Regions from separate parts of the Sphingobium sp. TomMM15 genome, predicted to be linked through region 2. Evidence: predicted binding sites of a transcription regulator. Region 2 holds the regulator's gene; the other holds the start of a gene.

Region 1 (7,631 bases), 160 kb from region 2:
CCGAGCATGTTGTCGAAGGTCATCCGGGCGGACAGAGCGTAGGACATCGCAGACCCTCAAAAAAAGCCGGTGCAAAGCTATGGCATTCGCCTCTGCGGTCAAGCGGCGATCGAAGCATAACATTTCAAAGGCGCGGCAATCCTCACGGCCGCCACCGCCTCGCTTCAATCATATCGCCCCTCCCCCGGAGGAACGCCAGCAAAAGCTCAATTCGCCTTGCTCATATCCACCTTCTCCACCCACTCCGGATAGAAGGTCGGCTCCCGGTTAGACCACCCCACCGCCGTCGCCGCCGCCTCGCTGATCGACTGCAACAGCGCCCGCCGCTTCTCAGGATGCAGATGCGGCAAGCTCGCCGCCGCGCAGAACGCGCCCGGCAACCACGGCCTGGCCCCCGCCCCCAACAGCCGTTCATACAAAAACCGGTAGGCCGAAAAGCTGCTCAGCCTGTCCTGCCCCAAATCGAAAGCCGAAATCGTCACCAGCGGCGCCATGAACGGCTCCATCTGGTCCAGCCCGCTATCATCGGGCACCCGCGCCTTGATCTCATCCAGCCGCCCGTAGATGCGGGCCTGCGCGCGGATGCTCGCTTCCTCCACCATGTCGCGCGACCATAGCTTCATGGCGTCGCGGCGGTGTAGGCCGATGTCCAGCGACCGGCGGATATAGCGCTGCGTGGCAGACGGGAAACTGGCGAATTCGCGCAATTCAGCCAGGGTGATTGCCCCGTCAGCCGGTCTTGCATTAGTGCCCATGCTCTTGCCCTCCGACTTCAAGTCGATCAGCAGAACATGCGCCCAACATGGTTACTGTAAGCTTAAGCGCCGGTTCTGCCGACAACTACAGGGAATCACTTTTCCTTGTGCGTCGCAACATGTAATTTTTGTGAAAGCGACAAAAGGAGGCAGCAAAGCCCCCTTACAAAAGAGCATCGGGTCCTTAAGCAACGGCAAGCCGCAAACCCTCCCTCTGCGCCTTCTGCGTTCTCCGCGCGAAAATATATCACGCGGAACGGCAGCGATACGGAAGCACAATCAGAAGGCGAAGCGAGCGCCCCAGACTTAACCTCTATCCAGCTCCCAAGCCTCGCCTCAAGGACAAAGCTGACGCCTGACCCCTCCGCGCCTCCGCGTGAACCAAAATAGGGCGCGGCCACCAGCCACGCCCCAAAACGCAAAACCCTAAGCAACATCCCGTTGAGAACCCGCGAAACCACGCCACCCCCGGCATCCTACGCGATGCCCAAGTGCCGCCGCATCCTCCTCACTCGTCCGCCTGAACCGGCAACGGCTCGCCCCGCAACTCGCGTGCAAGGTCGGGCCAATGCGACCGTCCGGCCGCACTCGCCGCCGCCTTCTGCAACCCGCGATATTGGGCAAGCACGCCAAGCCCCAGCTCCGTCAGCACCGCGCCCTCACTCGACGTCGCCACCAGCGGCGCAGACCAGCATCGGTTCATCACATCCACCAGCATCCAGCAGCGCCGATAGCTCATCTTCAGCTTCCGCCCAGCCGCCGAGATCGACCCCTCGCTTGCGATCGCGTCCAGCAGGTCGGCCTTGCCCGGCCCCATGGCGATCTGGTCGCCACAATAAAGCTGTATCTTGATCTTCAGTGCAGGGCCGCTCATCCGCCCATTATGGCATGGGCAGGCCGCCCCGCCAATCGCGGCGTCAGGCTCGCCGCTCCAACACAGCGCCAATCATGCTGCGCCACACCGCGACATCACCCGCCTGCGCCATCTGCTCATCGGGCTCCCGCAGCGTGTGCAGGATAGCATAGGCATCATCCAGATAGTTTTGCCAACTCGCATCCACCGCGCCCGCCGCATGGGGATCATCGCCCTCGCCATTCAGGCTCAGCTGGCGTCCGGCCAGCACCCGGGCAATGCGTTCGATCGCGGGAGTAGCGGAAGTCGGCATCAATAAGGCTCCTCTCACCTTGCAGCGTCGTGCGCTTGGCGAACCGCCCGGCCACCGCCGATCCGGTTCGCCTCGCCCATGGATCATATCACCAATATCGCCGCCGTCTATCGCCCAGCCTTCTCATCCTCATCTTCTTCTTCGTGAAATCCCGAAGAAGGAACCGGATCGCCATGGTCGCCCGGCTTGGTGGCCGACGGCGGATCGGACGCATCCATACTGTCCATCAACCCTTCCTCCAGCTGCTCCTCGGGGGTGACGGCATGGTCCTGCGCATCGGTGGGACGCTCATCATGCGCTTCTTCACGGCTGTTGGGACGAATATCGGTCTTGTCGCTCATCTTGCTCTCCTCAGCGCACGAATGTCGCGCGCCACGCAGGATCAACGGCCAGTCCCGATGGCCGGTTCCCAGCAAGCATCCTCCAGCGCTCAATGTCCCCCCTCCCGCAAGCGGGAGGGGGTTAGGGGGTGGGCCAGCGCAACGCCAGCGATGAAGAGCCGATCACTCCTCCCCCCTCAAACGCAAAGCCTCAATTCCCCGCGCCAGGCACCTTATCCTTGCCCACCTCGGCAAAGCGGCTCGCATCCTGACCCTGCGCCTTGGCGATCGCGATGGCGACCGGCTCACCGACATGATCCACCGCCGCGATCTGGCACGACCGCAAATCCTGCATGGTCCGGCCCGGACACACCTTCACCGCAGCACGGCGGATGCAGGCATTCAATTCCTGCTGACCCGACTTCTTCGACAGGTCCAGATCGTCATAGCGCACATCGATCGTACGGCCGTTGGATTCAAACGGAATAACGCTCGCCTGCGCCGCCGCGCCCATCAACACGGTGGCAGACAGTGCCGCCAGCATGGCACCGCCGGTGCGATTGATAAAAAATGTCATGATGGTCCCCCTTCGATTGAACTGCTTGGGACTCGTCGCTCTTCAGGCGACCTGGTCCGCGATAAAGCCGCGAAGGCTGGGACCCGTCAGTCCTTCCGGCAGGGCGCAGATTTAAACAGGCCAGCGGTCTCTGTCGATCCCCAAAAGCCTTGTTGTCGTAGCGTAAAACACCACTCGTCTAAAATGGCCGAACAAGAAAACGCCCCCGGCGCAAGGGACGGCCGGGGGCGTATCCGGGATGCTGTCGGGCTATCCGGGATCTCTCATATCTACAGAAGTCGAGACGCCACCGCCGCAGCTTTCCCGTCGCGGCCCTTATACACCTGATCGGTTAATATCGCTCTACCTTTCGGTGACCCGCCGCCTGCTCGCGCTGGAAAGCATGGGCCGCTTGCGAGCCGCCGCCTGCTATCCCATATCCGCGCCCATAGCCCGGCAACGGCCTTGCCCCCAAAGAACAAATCTGGAACAACACGCCCCATGAGTCTGACCACAATTTCCGTACGCGGCGCGCGTGAGCACAACCTCAAGGGCGTGGACGTCGATCTCCCCCGCGACAGCCTGATCGTCATCACCGGCCTGTCCGGCTCGGGCAAATCCTCCCTCGCCTTCGACACCATCTATGCCGAGGGTCAGCGCCGCTATGTGGAGTCCCTCTCCGCCTACGCCCGCCAGTTCCTGGAGATGATGCAGAAGCCGGACGTCGAACATATTGACGGCCTCTCCCCCGCCATCTCGATCGAACAGAAGACGACCAGCCGCAACCCGCGCTCCACCGTCGCGACGGTCACCGAAATCTACGACTATATGCGCCTCCTCTGGGCGCGCGTCGGCATCCCCTATTCCCCCGCGACCGGGGAGCCGATCAGCGCCCAGACCGTCAGCCAGATGGTCGACCGCGTGATGCAATTGCCGGAAGGCACGCGCTTCTACCTCCTCGCCCCCGTCGTGCGCGGCCGCAAGGGCGAATATAAGAAGGAACTGCTGGAGTGGCAGAAGGCGGGCTACACCCGCGTCCGCATCGATGGCGAAATGTATCTGATCGAAGACGCCCCCGCCCTCGACAAGAAATACAAGCATGACATCGAAGTCGTGGTCGATCGCCTAGCCGTGGACCCGGACATGTCCACCCGCCTAGCTGACAGCTTCGAACAGGCCCTAAAGCTCGCCGACGGCCTAGCCTATGTGGATTTGGCTGACGGCACCATCGACTCCCTCTCCCCTTCAGGGGAGAGGGCCGGGGAGAGGGGAGCAACCCCCGGAAAAATGAAAAACGCAGGCATCCCGGACAACCGCATAGTCTTCTCTGAAAAATTCGCCTGCCCCGTCTCCGGCTTCACCATCCCGGAAATCGAACCCCGCCTCTTCTCCTTCAACGCCCCCCAAGGCGCCTGCCCCGCCTGCGACGGCCTCGGAGAACGCCAGGAGTTCGACCCCGAACTCGTAGTCCCCAACGAGCACCTCACCCTCAAAAAGGGCGCCATAGTCCCCTGGGCTAAGTCCAACCCGCCCAGCCCCTACTACATGCAAGTCCTAGGCTCCCTGGCCAAGGAATTCGGCTTCAACCTCGAAACCCCCTGGCAAGACCTCCCCCCAGAGGTAAAAATCCTCATCCTCCACGGCACCGGCGGCAAGCCTGTCACCCTGCGCTTCGTCGACGGCAAGAAGAGCTACGAGGTCAAAAAACCCTTCGAAGGCGTCATCGGCAACCTCAACCGCCGCCTCCTCCAGACGGAATCCGCCTGGATGCGCGAGGAACTGAGCAAATACCAAACCGCCATGCCGTGTGAGACATGCCACGGCGCCCGCCTCAAACCCGAAGCCCGCGCGGTCAAGATCGCGGGCGAGGACATCTCCATGTCCACCCGCCGCTCGGTGGTGGACGCGCTCGGCTTCTTCTCCACCCTCCCCGCGCACCTCACCGACCAGCAGAACCAGATCGCCAAGGCCATCCTCAAGGAAATTGTCGAGCGCCTCGGCTTCCTCAACAATGTCGGCCTCGACTATCTGAACCTCGACCGCACCAGCGGCACCCTGTCGGGCGGCGAGTCCCAGCGCATCCGCCTCGCCAGCCAGATCGGCAGCGGCCTGTCGGGCGTCCTCTACGTCCTCGACGAGCCCAGCATCGGCCTGCACCAGCGCGACAATGACCGCCTGCTCATCACCCTCAAACGCCTGCGTGACCTCGGCAACACCGTCATCGTCGTCGAGCATGACGAGGACGCGATCCGCATGGCCGACTATATCGTCGACATGGGTCCGGGCGCAGGCGTCCACGGCGGCACCATCGTCGCGCAAGGCTCCCTCAACGAACTGCTCGCCCACCGCGACAGCCTGACCGCGGACTATCTCAACGGCACCCGCCGCATCGAAGTCCCGACAAAGCGCCGCAAGGGCACCGGCAAGAAACTCACCGTCCACAACGCCCGCGCCAACAATCTGCAAAATGTCACCGCGTCGATCCCGCTCGGCACCTTCACCTGCATCACCGGCGTATCGGGATCGGGCAAGTCCAGCTTCACCATCGACACCCTTTACGCATCGTCAGCGCGCCAGCTGAACGGCGCGCGCATCGTCGCCGGCCCGCATGACAAGGTCACCGGCCTCGAACATTGCGACAAGGTGATCGACATCGACCAGTCGCCCATCGGCCGCACCCCCCGATCCAACCCGGCCACCTATACCGGGGCCTTCACCAACATCCGCGACTGGTTCGCGGGCCTCCCCGAAAGCCAGGCGCGCGGCTACAAACCCGGTCGCTTCAGCTTCAATGTAAAGGGTGGCCGCTGCGAAGCCTGCACCGGCGACGGCCTGCTCAAGATAGAGATGCACTTCCTCCCCGACGTCTATGTCACCTGCGACGTCTGCCACGGCGCGCGCTACAATCGCGAAACCCTGGAGGTAAAGTTCAAGGGCCACAGCATCGCCGACGTGCTCGACATGACCGTCGAGGATGCGGTGGAATTCTTCAAGGCCGTCCCGCCGATCCGCGACAAGATGGCGATGCTCGCCGAAGTCGGCCTCGGCTACATAAAGGTCGGCCAGCAGGCCACGACCCTCTCAGGCGGCGAAGCCCAGCGCGTCAAACTCGCCAAGGAACTCGCCCGCAGAGCCACCGGCCAGACGCTCTACATATTGGACGAGCCCACCACCGGCCTGCATTTCGAAGACGTCCGCAAACTCCTCGAAGTCCTCCACGCCCTGGTCGAACAGGGCAACAGCGTGGTCGTGATCGAGCATAATCTGGACGTCATCAAGACCGCCGATTGGATCATCGACATGGGACCAGAGGGTGGCGTCAAGGGCGGCGAAGTCGTCGCCGAAGGCACGCCGGAAAAGGTCGCGAAGAATGCCCGGAGCTTTACCGGGCGCTATCTCGCGCCGTTGTTGGGGATGGAGGCTGTGGCAGCGGAGTAGGTTTAGTTTGGTTGAAGTTTTCTCGTTGACACGGCCACGGACTATGACGGTTTTATCCTATATAAATGTTAATTCACTGATATCAGATGATTTAATACTTCTTTATCCGTAATAAACTTTGTGGCATTTCTTACATGAAGGAGTTCCACATGGCAGAGAAGAATCGCTACCCTCAAATACCAAGCACCGTATGGTGGGGGGTTCGTTCCATTTTTCAGAGAACGCCCACCGCAGCTATCGATGATCGCTTTTTGGGAGTCCAGCTCGGCGTTCAAGAAGCAGCCGCACGGGCTTATATCAATGATCTTCGTGCTGTGGGGATTCTCACTGAAGAGGGAAAAGCGACACCGCTCGCCAACAAGTGGCGGTTAGACGAGACCTATTCGGAGGCCGTCGAAGAACTCATTAAGGCAGTATATCCAGAAGGGCTCATTCATTTAGCGCCGCCCGGTGAGGCAGAACGGCAAAAGGTTGTGTCATGGTTCCAGAAGGAGGGACTGGGAACAGGGGCAGCAGGAAACAAGGCCGCAACCTATTTATTGCTGTCGACGCCAACTCCGAACGAGGCGGCTAGAACTGGTTCAAAAAGTCCTTCTAACGATGGCAATAGCCGGAGTCGGCCCTCACCAAAGCCAATCAAGGGCGAAGAAAGAGCAAGAATAGTTACCTCAACGCCTGCAACTTCCGGAAATAATGCTGTTGGCCAAGGCAAATCAAGCAACGAAACATTCCCGTTAAATGTGAATGTTCAAATACATATTAGTGCTGATGCTGGATCTGAACAAATCAATTCTATTTTTCAGGCTATGAGGAAGTATCTATATGACGCTCCGCATCCTTGATGGTATCCGGAGGCTTCAAGAACATCTCTTTGAGTTGGGAGTCGCGAGGTCAGTTCTTGCGCTTCCTGCTCCGAGAATGTTGGCTTTGCCGTCTCCGACGTCAGAAGGTTCCGAACCTGCGAGCGTTTTCGCCCACATGATAACCGAGCCCGAAATCCACGGCGTTTCTTCCGACTTGTTTGTGTCGGGCCACTACAACCTCGCCGTTTCAGAAGCGTATAAAGCCGTAGACAAATATATCGCCCAACGCGTTCCGGTAGTCTCGCAAAGCGGCACTACCTTGATGGATCAAGTATTTTCTCCTTCGGCTCCACATCTTCGTTGGTCCGCTATGGAAACACCTTCCGAGATTGACGAGCAGAAGGGTTATCATCGGTTATTTGCTGGCGCTATGCTCGGAATACGGAACCCAACCACTCACGAGTTTGGCTGGGTTGATGAACCAGAATTGGCTCTTGAACTCATCGTGTTCGCACAGCACCTTCTTAAGAAGGCCAAAATCGCTGCATTGAGCTCTGGGAAGTCCAAGGCCGCTTAAGGGGCTGGCCATCAAC
Region 2 (7,631 bases):
TTTTGAGCCACGACAAACGTCCGTTGCCCCGATAATAGGGCGCAGCGGTCATCAGCTTTTCGCGCGCCTGGAACAGGCATTGGAGGCTGAGCGGGAGCAACTTGCGCTTTGGGTGCCGGTGGGCCTTGGATTGGGCATTGCGGCTTGGTTCTTTCTACCTAACCAGCTGACTTGGTTGTCTTTTTGCTGTTGCGCGATTGCGATTGCGAGTGGCGGATTGATGTTGCCGGAGGGCGGTCGGATACGCCATGCGATCATATTGGGCGGTCTGCTCGCGGCGTCAGGTTGCCTGTTGATATGGGGGAAAGCCCTGGTTGTCGGCACGGCGCCATTGCCGCGTGCGGCATTTGTGGAAGTGACTGGCGAAGTCAGGTCAGCCGATATGGTGCCTGCGCAGCAGATGAGTCGCGTATCGATCCGTCCGATCGACATGTCTGCGCTGCCTTCCTTGATCCGGGTGAACATAGCAGCGGCGGACCTACCCGAAGGGGTTGGCAAAGGTGCCATCATTCGCTTTCGCGCTCGGTTGATGCCTCCTGCCGAAGCGAGCCTGCCCGGCAGCTATGATTTTTCGCGTCGAGCCTATTTTCAGGGGATCGGGGCAACGGGACGCGCGCTTAAGCCCATCGTCGTGCTACGACCATCAACGGAGGCGCCGCCTCTGCGCAATCGTCTTTTCGCGCATATATTGAAGAATGCAAATGGCGACGGAGCGGGGATCGCCGCAGCGCTGGCGACGGGGGATCAGGGCGCGATCAGCGAGGCGGACGCCGACGCGATGCGCCGCAGCGGTCTTGCCCATCTGCTCTCGATCAGCGGGTTGCACGTCACCGCCCTCATCGGCGCGGTCATTTTCCTGCTGATGCGGATCATGGCACTCAGCCGACGTGCGGCGTTGGATTGGCCATTGATGCTGATCGCTGCGGCCGGTGGTGCGCTGGCGGGCCTGGGATATACTTTGCTGACGGGCGCGGAAGTGCCGACGGTTCGATCCTGCGTCGCGGCACTGCTGGTGCTGGGCGGGCTTGCGCTTGGGCGCGAAGCCATCACCTTGCGGCTGATAGCCGCCGGTGCACTGGTGGTTCTGTTGGCATGGCCAGAGGCGCTGGCGGGGCCAAGCTTCCAGATGAGTTTCGCCGCAGTTATCGCTATTGTTGCCTTGGGCGAACATCACCGCTTTCGGGCGTTCGCGGCATCCCGTGACGAGCCAGCGCTTCGGCGACTGGGTCGCCACCTTGCCGTCCTGCTTCTCTCCGGCTTTGCGGTGGAAATGGTTCTGGCGCCGATCGCGTTGTTCCACTTTCACAAGGCCGGGATGATAGGCGCTTTTGCAAACCTTGTGGCTATTCCCCTGACGACCTTTGTCGTCATGCCGTTGGAAGCGTTGGCCCTGCTGCTGGATGTTGCCGGTCTGGGTGCTCCAGCCTGGTGGCTGACCTCCCGCGCGCTCGACGTGCTGTTGCTGATCGCGCATTGGGTGGCGGCAAGTCCTTGGGCGATCGTCACTGCGCCCTCGGTGTCCAACGTGATTTTCGGGATCATCGTGCTGGGCGGCCTTTGGTGCCTGCTGTGGCGAAGCGCTTGGCGGTGGGCGGGAATGGTCCCCGTGACGCTGGGGATGGCCATCATCGTGATGAGTTCGCCTCCCGACATTCTGGTGACCGCGGATGGGCGCCATGTGGCCGTCCGGGGGCAGGACGGCGACATGGCTCTTCTGCGCGAACGGGCCGGAGATTATGTCCGCGATATGATCGCAGAGAGTGCAGGCTATGGAGGTCCACTGGGCGCTCTTGCAGACCTGCCTGAGGCGCGTTGTTCCATGGACCTGTGCATGGTGGCCCTAACCGGAAGAGGGCGCATATGGCAGCTATTGGTGACGAGAAGCGGGGTTATCGTGCCCAAAGACAGCCTGGCACGCGATTGCGCGCGTGCCGACATCGTTATCGCTGACCGCCGCCTGCCGTCATGGTGTCGGCCCCGCTGGCTGAAAGCCGACCGGCGGCTGTTGGCGCATACCGGCGGGCTGGCGATCGATCTTGATGGAGGAACCGTGCGAACCGGCAAAACAGTGGGCGACGCACATCCGTGGGTCGCCCGGCCTTCCTATCTTCCGGCTCGCCGCCGATCCGATCAGTTGTACCGTCGCAGCAGACCAGCCAGCTTTCCTTGAATGCGCACCTGCTGCGAATCGTAGATTTGCGGCTCATAAGCATTGTTGGCCGGATCGAGCCTGACCTTAGGCCCCTGGCGATGATAATATTTCAGTGTCGCCTCACTATCCTCGATCAGTGCGACCACGATTTGCCCCTCGCGCGCGACTTCAGTGCGCTGGATCAGTGCGAAGTCGCCGTCGAGGATGCCCGCATCGATCATCGAATCGCCCGAAACCTCAAGAGCATAATGGTCTCCGGCACCCAATAGCGCCGCAGGAACGGACAGCATATTCTGTCCTTCCATGGCTTCGATCGGAACGCCTGCGGCAATCCGCCCGTGAAGGGGGATGTCTATAACGTCATTGGCTGCGACCGGGGGCTTGGCCGACAGTTGCGGCTTGGGTGTCGCTGCAACCTTGGGTGCGCGATGCATCGCTTCAGGAAGTTTCAAAACCTCCAGCGCGCGCGCCCGGTTCGGCAGGCGGCGGATGAACCCGCGTTCTTCCAGCGCATTAATCAACCGGTGAATCCCGGATTTCGATCGAAGATCGAGCGCTTCCTTCATCTCCTCAAACGAAGGCGAAACCCCGCCTTCCTCGAGCCGAGTTTGAATGAAGCTGAGCAATTCCTGTTGCTTGGGCGTCAGCATGCCGACTTATCCTCCATGGAACGGATGGAGAACGCATAGGAAACGTAAGGAGGCAAGTCAAGCAGGCTTGCGCCAAGCGTAACGAAAGGAACGGACCTGCGTCACAGCCGTTCAATAGCGGCCTTCCCAAAGAGGGTGAATAGGAGAGTAAGATGGCGAACCAGAACGATCAGGACAAACAGCGCCGCCAGCAAGGTGGTGACCGCTCAAGCCAGGGCGGGCGTCAGCAGCAGCAGGAAAATCGCCAGGGTCAAATGGGCGAAAGCCGCAAGGACAAGAGCGATCACAGCAAGCAGCAGCGCTGATCTACGTTCGATTGGATCACGGGGAGGGGCCGCTTTGCGGCCCCTTTCTCATTGTCAGAGCGGCACGATGGTTACTTGGTCGCCTGTGGCAGCGGGGTGGGAATTGGCAGGGCGAAGGATCAGGCAGTCCGCTTGAGCCAATGCTGCGGTGGCGGCGCTGTCTTGCGAGGTGACAGAGACCAAACCAGCGCCGGTAAGGTAGGCGCGAAGATAGTCGTCGCGCTCTCCGGTCGCAGGAAGTGGGGCGGCGAGTTCCGCGATCATTGTACGCGGGAGCGGGCTGGCGGCTCCGGCCATGTGCCGGACGAGCGGCAGCAGGAACAGCGTTGCGGTCACGAAGGCGGATACGGGATTGCCTGGGAGGCCGAGGAATAGGGCGTCGCCCAGCGTTCCCGCCATGAGCGGCTTGCCGGGTCGCATGCGAATCTTCCAGAAATCCAGAGTGCCGCCTGCCGCCTGGAAAGCTGGCCTCACCAAGTCGTGATCGCCGACCGAGGCACCTCCGGTCGAGACGATGATGTCGGCCCCGGCGGCTTCTTTGAGCGATCGGACCATTGCGTCGAGATCGTCGGGAACGATGCCGACGTCGATCACCTCCGCGCCTGCCTGGCCTAGCATGGCCGCAAGCATGGGCGCGTTGGAGGACGGCAAGCGGCCAGAGGGCGTGGGCGCTCCAGGGGGAACGAGTTCATTGCCGGTGGAGATCAGGGCAACGCGCGGACGGGCGCCGACCGGGAGGGTTCCGTGGCCCCCAAGAACGGCGAGAGCAATCTGCGCGGGACCCAATGCGGCACCGGCAGGCAGCAATAGATGATTTGCGCCAAAGTCGCTTGCCGCCGGGCGCGCATTTCGTCCTGTGGGTAATGGAGAGCCGAGGGGATGCACGAGCTGGCCGTCCAGCTGGGCATCTTCCTGGATCAGGACGGTATCGGCGCCTGGCGGAAGTGGTGCGCCGGTAAAGATGCGGCAGCATTCCCCCGGAGCCAAAGCGGAGGGAAGGGAGCCGCCCGCCGTGCTTTCAGCGGTCAGGCGCCAAGGGCCAGGCCATTCTGCCGCACGAATGGCGTAACCGTCCATGGCCGATAGATCTGCCCAAGGCTGATCGCGGAGGGCGAAGATGTCACGTGCGAGCCATCGGCCTGCACAGTTGGAAACCGGGGCGTCCTCTTCCGGCAAGCGGCCGCCCAGCGCAAGCAGGCGCGCCTGAGCTTCCGCAACCGGGAGCAGGCTCATTCGGCCCGCCAGTCGCCCGACTTGCCGCCCGACTTTGCGAGCAACCGGACATTGCCGATGATCATGCCCTTATCGAGCGCCTTTGCCATGTCGTAGATGGTCAGAAGCGTGGCAGAGGTCGCGGTAAGTGCTTCCATCTCAACACCGGTTTGACCCGCGCTTCTGGCGGTAGCGGTCACGGTGACGCCTTCTGTTTCCAGATCGAAGTCGATCGTGACAGAGGTCAGGGCGATGGGATGACAGAGGGGGATGAGGTCGGCGGTCCGCTTTGCCGCCATGATGCCTGCCACGCGCGCTACCGCGAGGACATCGCCTTTCTTTACCAGTCCCTGGGCGATGGCGGCCGCAGCTTTGGCACTCATAGCGATGTGGCCGGTGGCGATGGCTTCACGGGCGGTCACGGCCTTGGCGGAAACATCGACCATATGGGCCGATCCATCCTCATCAAGATGGGTGAGCTTGCTCATTCGCCGGTCAGTAGAGCGTGGGTAGCGGCTTCGACATCGGGCTGGCGCATCAGGCTTTCGCCCACCAGGAAGCAGCGGACGCCATGTTCGGACATGGTGATCAGGTCGGCGTGGCTGCCAAGGCCGCTTTCGGCGACGAAGGTGCAGCCTTCCGGCGCGTGGCCGACCAGTTCATAGGTGCGGGCGAAGTCAACGCTGAAGTCTCGCAGGTCGCGGTTGTTGACGCCGATGAGGCGCGAGCGGAGCTTGAGCGCACGTTCCAGTTCATGGGCATCATGGACTTCGACGAGGGCATCCATGCCAAGGCCAAGCGCGGCATCCTCTATTTCCGCCATCTGATTGTCGTCCAGCGCGGCGGCGATGATGAGGATGGCATCGGCTCCGAGCGAGCGGCTTTCCAGGACCTGCCAGGGATCGACCATGAAATCCTTGCGCAGGACTGGCAACGCGCAGGCGGAACGGGCGGCCATGAGATAATCGTCATGGCCTTGAAAATAGGGTTCGTCCGTGAGGACCGAGAGACAGGCGGCACCAGCGGCGGCGTAGGCCTGAGCATGGGCGGGCGGGTCAAAATTCTCGCGGATAAGACCTTTCGATGGGCTGGCCTTCTTGATTTCCGCGATGAGTCCAAAGCCCGAGCGGGCGGCGCTGTCGAGCGCTTGGCGGAAGCCGCGCGGGGGTGTCTGCTCGGCGGCGCGGGCGTGGAGCGTCGAGACGGTAATGGCGGCCTTGCGGCGGGCCACTTCCTCGCGTTTCGTGTCGCAGATTTCGATCAGCTTGTTCGTCATTTATAGGCAATCCAGCAATTGAGCAGCGCGTTGGCGAGTCCACGGTCGATGGTTTCGGCAGCTTCCTCGACACCCGCGCGCAGATCGGCAACGGCGTCCGCTACGACAAGGGCAGCGGCTGCGTTCAGCAGCACGGCGTCCCGATAGGCGCCCGGCTCACCCTGAAGCAGGGCACGTAGGGCGGCGGCGTTATGAGCGGGGTCACCGCCGCGTATCGCCTCAACCGGGTGCGTGGGAAGCCCAGCGTCGCCAGGGGTGAGGCGGCGCATCGCGACGATGCCTTGCGCGGTGACTTCGGCGACGTCGTTGCCGCCCGCGAGGGAGAGCTCGTCAAGGCCTTCATCCCCCGAGACGATCATGGCGCGATCGACGCCAAGTTCCGCCAGTGCCTCGGCATAGATGGGTACATAGGCGGGGCGGGCGATGCCGACGAGCTGACGGCGCACACCGGCAGGATTGGCGAGCGGACCCATCAGGTTGAAGATGGTGCGCTGGCCGATGGCCTTGCGGATCGGGCCGAAGCGTTTGAGCGCGGGGTGATGCTTCTGCGCGAAGAGGAAGCAGATGCCGAGATCGGCCAGCGTTGCCTCCGCCGTATCGGCGACGCGATCAAGATCGAGGCCGAGCGCTTCGAGCGTGTCGGCGGCCCCGGCCTTGGATGACGCGGCGCGGTTGCCATGCTTGGCGACGGGCACTCCGGCGGCGGCTACCACAAGACTCACTGCTGTCGAGACGTTGAGCGTGTGGTGGCCATCTCCGCCTGTGCCGCAGACATCGATTGCGCCTGCGGGGGCGGCAATGGGGATCATGCGCGCGCGCATGGCGCGGGCGGCGGCGGCGATCTCTGTTGCAGACTCGCCGCGCTGAGCCATGGTGACGAGAAAGGCGGCGATCTCTGCCTCTGGCAGGTTGCCGTCGAACAACAGGTCGAAGGCGGCGGCGGCCTCGGTTGCGCTCAATGGCGCTGCGGGATCGGGCAGGCGGGTCATCGCCTTTGCCTTAATCACGACGCCGCGCCGGAGTCGAGGGGAGGGTGCGGGAAAGTCTTTCGCACATGGCACGGCGAAGCCTTGTGCTTCGTTCGCTCGGCCGCGAAACCGAAATCAGGCGGCTGCGCGCGCCTTTACCGGAATCCCGGCGATCCGCATGAAGTTCGCCAGCATCTCATGCCCGTATTCGGTCGCGATGCTTTCCGGATGGAACTGGACCGAGTGGATCGGAAGGCTTTGATGGCGGAAGCCCATGACTGAGCCGTCCTCACTGGTCGCGTTCACGATGAGGCTCTGCGGAATGTTATCGACGATGAGCGAATGATAGCGGGTCGCGGTGAAGGGCGATGGAATGCCAGCAAAAAGGCCGGTCCCGTCATGAGTGACGGGGGAGGTCTTGCCATGCATCAGGCCGCCCCGAACGACTTGCCCGCCGAAATGCTGGCCGATTGCCTGATGGCCGAGGCATACGCCCAGTAGTGGTGCGCCCGCGTCGGCGGCGGCGGCGACGAGGTCAAGGCTGACGCCCGCCTCATTGGGCGTGCAGGGACCGGGCGAAAGCAGGAAGGCGCTAGCGCCGCTGGAAAGGGCCTGGCCTGCCGAAATGGCGTCGTTGCGGACAACCTCCACCTCTGCGCCCAATTCCATGAGGTAGTGGACCAGGTTCCAGGTGAAGCTGTCATAATTGTCGATGACGAGGATCATGGGATCATGGCTATAGACAGCGAAGCGCGCCGGGCCAATCGGAATCGGCGTTTGTAGCTGGCTGAACCGGCTACATGCTTTTGCGTTGTCCCTCCGGAGTGACATGAGGGAGGATGGTATGAAGCGCTACGCCTATGGTTGGATCACGGCCCTGTTCTTCCTGGTGTCGATCGTGGGTCATTGGGTGTTTGGCTGGTGGGCCTATGTGGACGACGCAAAGACGCACGGGCAGGTGCCTGAACTGGCGGCCTATGCCATCGAGATGGGCCGGGATACGTTCGAGAATTGGCAGTCGGAATTTCTCCAGCTGATCTGGCAAGTCGTAGGCTTGGCCTATTTCCT

What was found. Region 2 encodes LexA, which represses DNA repair genes until DNA is damaged. Its sites were predicted from a motif close to GTTCCNCNCTTGTTCT; they were not measured.
Region 1: uvrA (excinuclease ABC subunit UvrA) is a predicted target of LexA. The motif match lies at 3,273-3,288, and genes of this name have one in related genera.

What each region holds. Positions count from the first base shown of each region.
Region 1 covers NZ_AP027314.1:314,929-322,559, reverse strand. The annotation lists gene ACZ51H_RS01755 (DUF1993 family protein) at 1-47, opposite strand, end outside; gene ACZ51H_RS01750 (hypothetical protein) at 207-755, opposite strand; gene ACZ51H_RS01745 (winged helix-turn-helix domain-containing protein) at 1,264-1,629, opposite strand; gene ACZ51H_RS01740 (hypothetical protein) at 1,673-1,921, opposite strand; gene ACZ51H_RS01735 (hypothetical protein) at 2,029-2,262, opposite strand; gene ACZ51H_RS01730 (UrcA family protein) at 2,453-2,818, opposite strand; gene uvrA (excinuclease ABC subunit UvrA) at 3,299-6,235, shown strand; gene ACZ51H_RS01720 (hypothetical protein) at 6,385-7,077, shown strand; gene ACZ51H_RS01715 (TIGR02391 family protein) at 7,058-7,615, shown strand.
Region 2 covers NZ_AP027314.1:478,624-486,254, forward strand. The annotation lists gene ACZ51H_RS02515 (ComEC/Rec2 family competence protein) at 1-2,170, shown strand, start outside; gene lexA (transcriptional repressor LexA) at 2,131-2,802, opposite strand; gene ACZ51H_RS02525 (hypothetical protein) at 2,955-3,107, shown strand; gene ACZ51H_RS02530 (molybdopterin molybdotransferase MoeA) at 3,162-4,340, opposite strand; gene moaC (cyclic pyranopterin monophosphate synthase MoaC) at 4,337-4,807, opposite strand; gene trpC (indole-3-glycerol phosphate synthase TrpC) at 4,804-5,595, opposite strand; gene trpD (anthranilate phosphoribosyltransferase) at 5,592-6,584, opposite strand; gene ACZ51H_RS02550 (anthranilate synthase component II) at 6,699-7,289, opposite strand; gene ACZ51H_RS02555 (DUF6766 family protein) at 7,408-7,631, shown strand, end outside.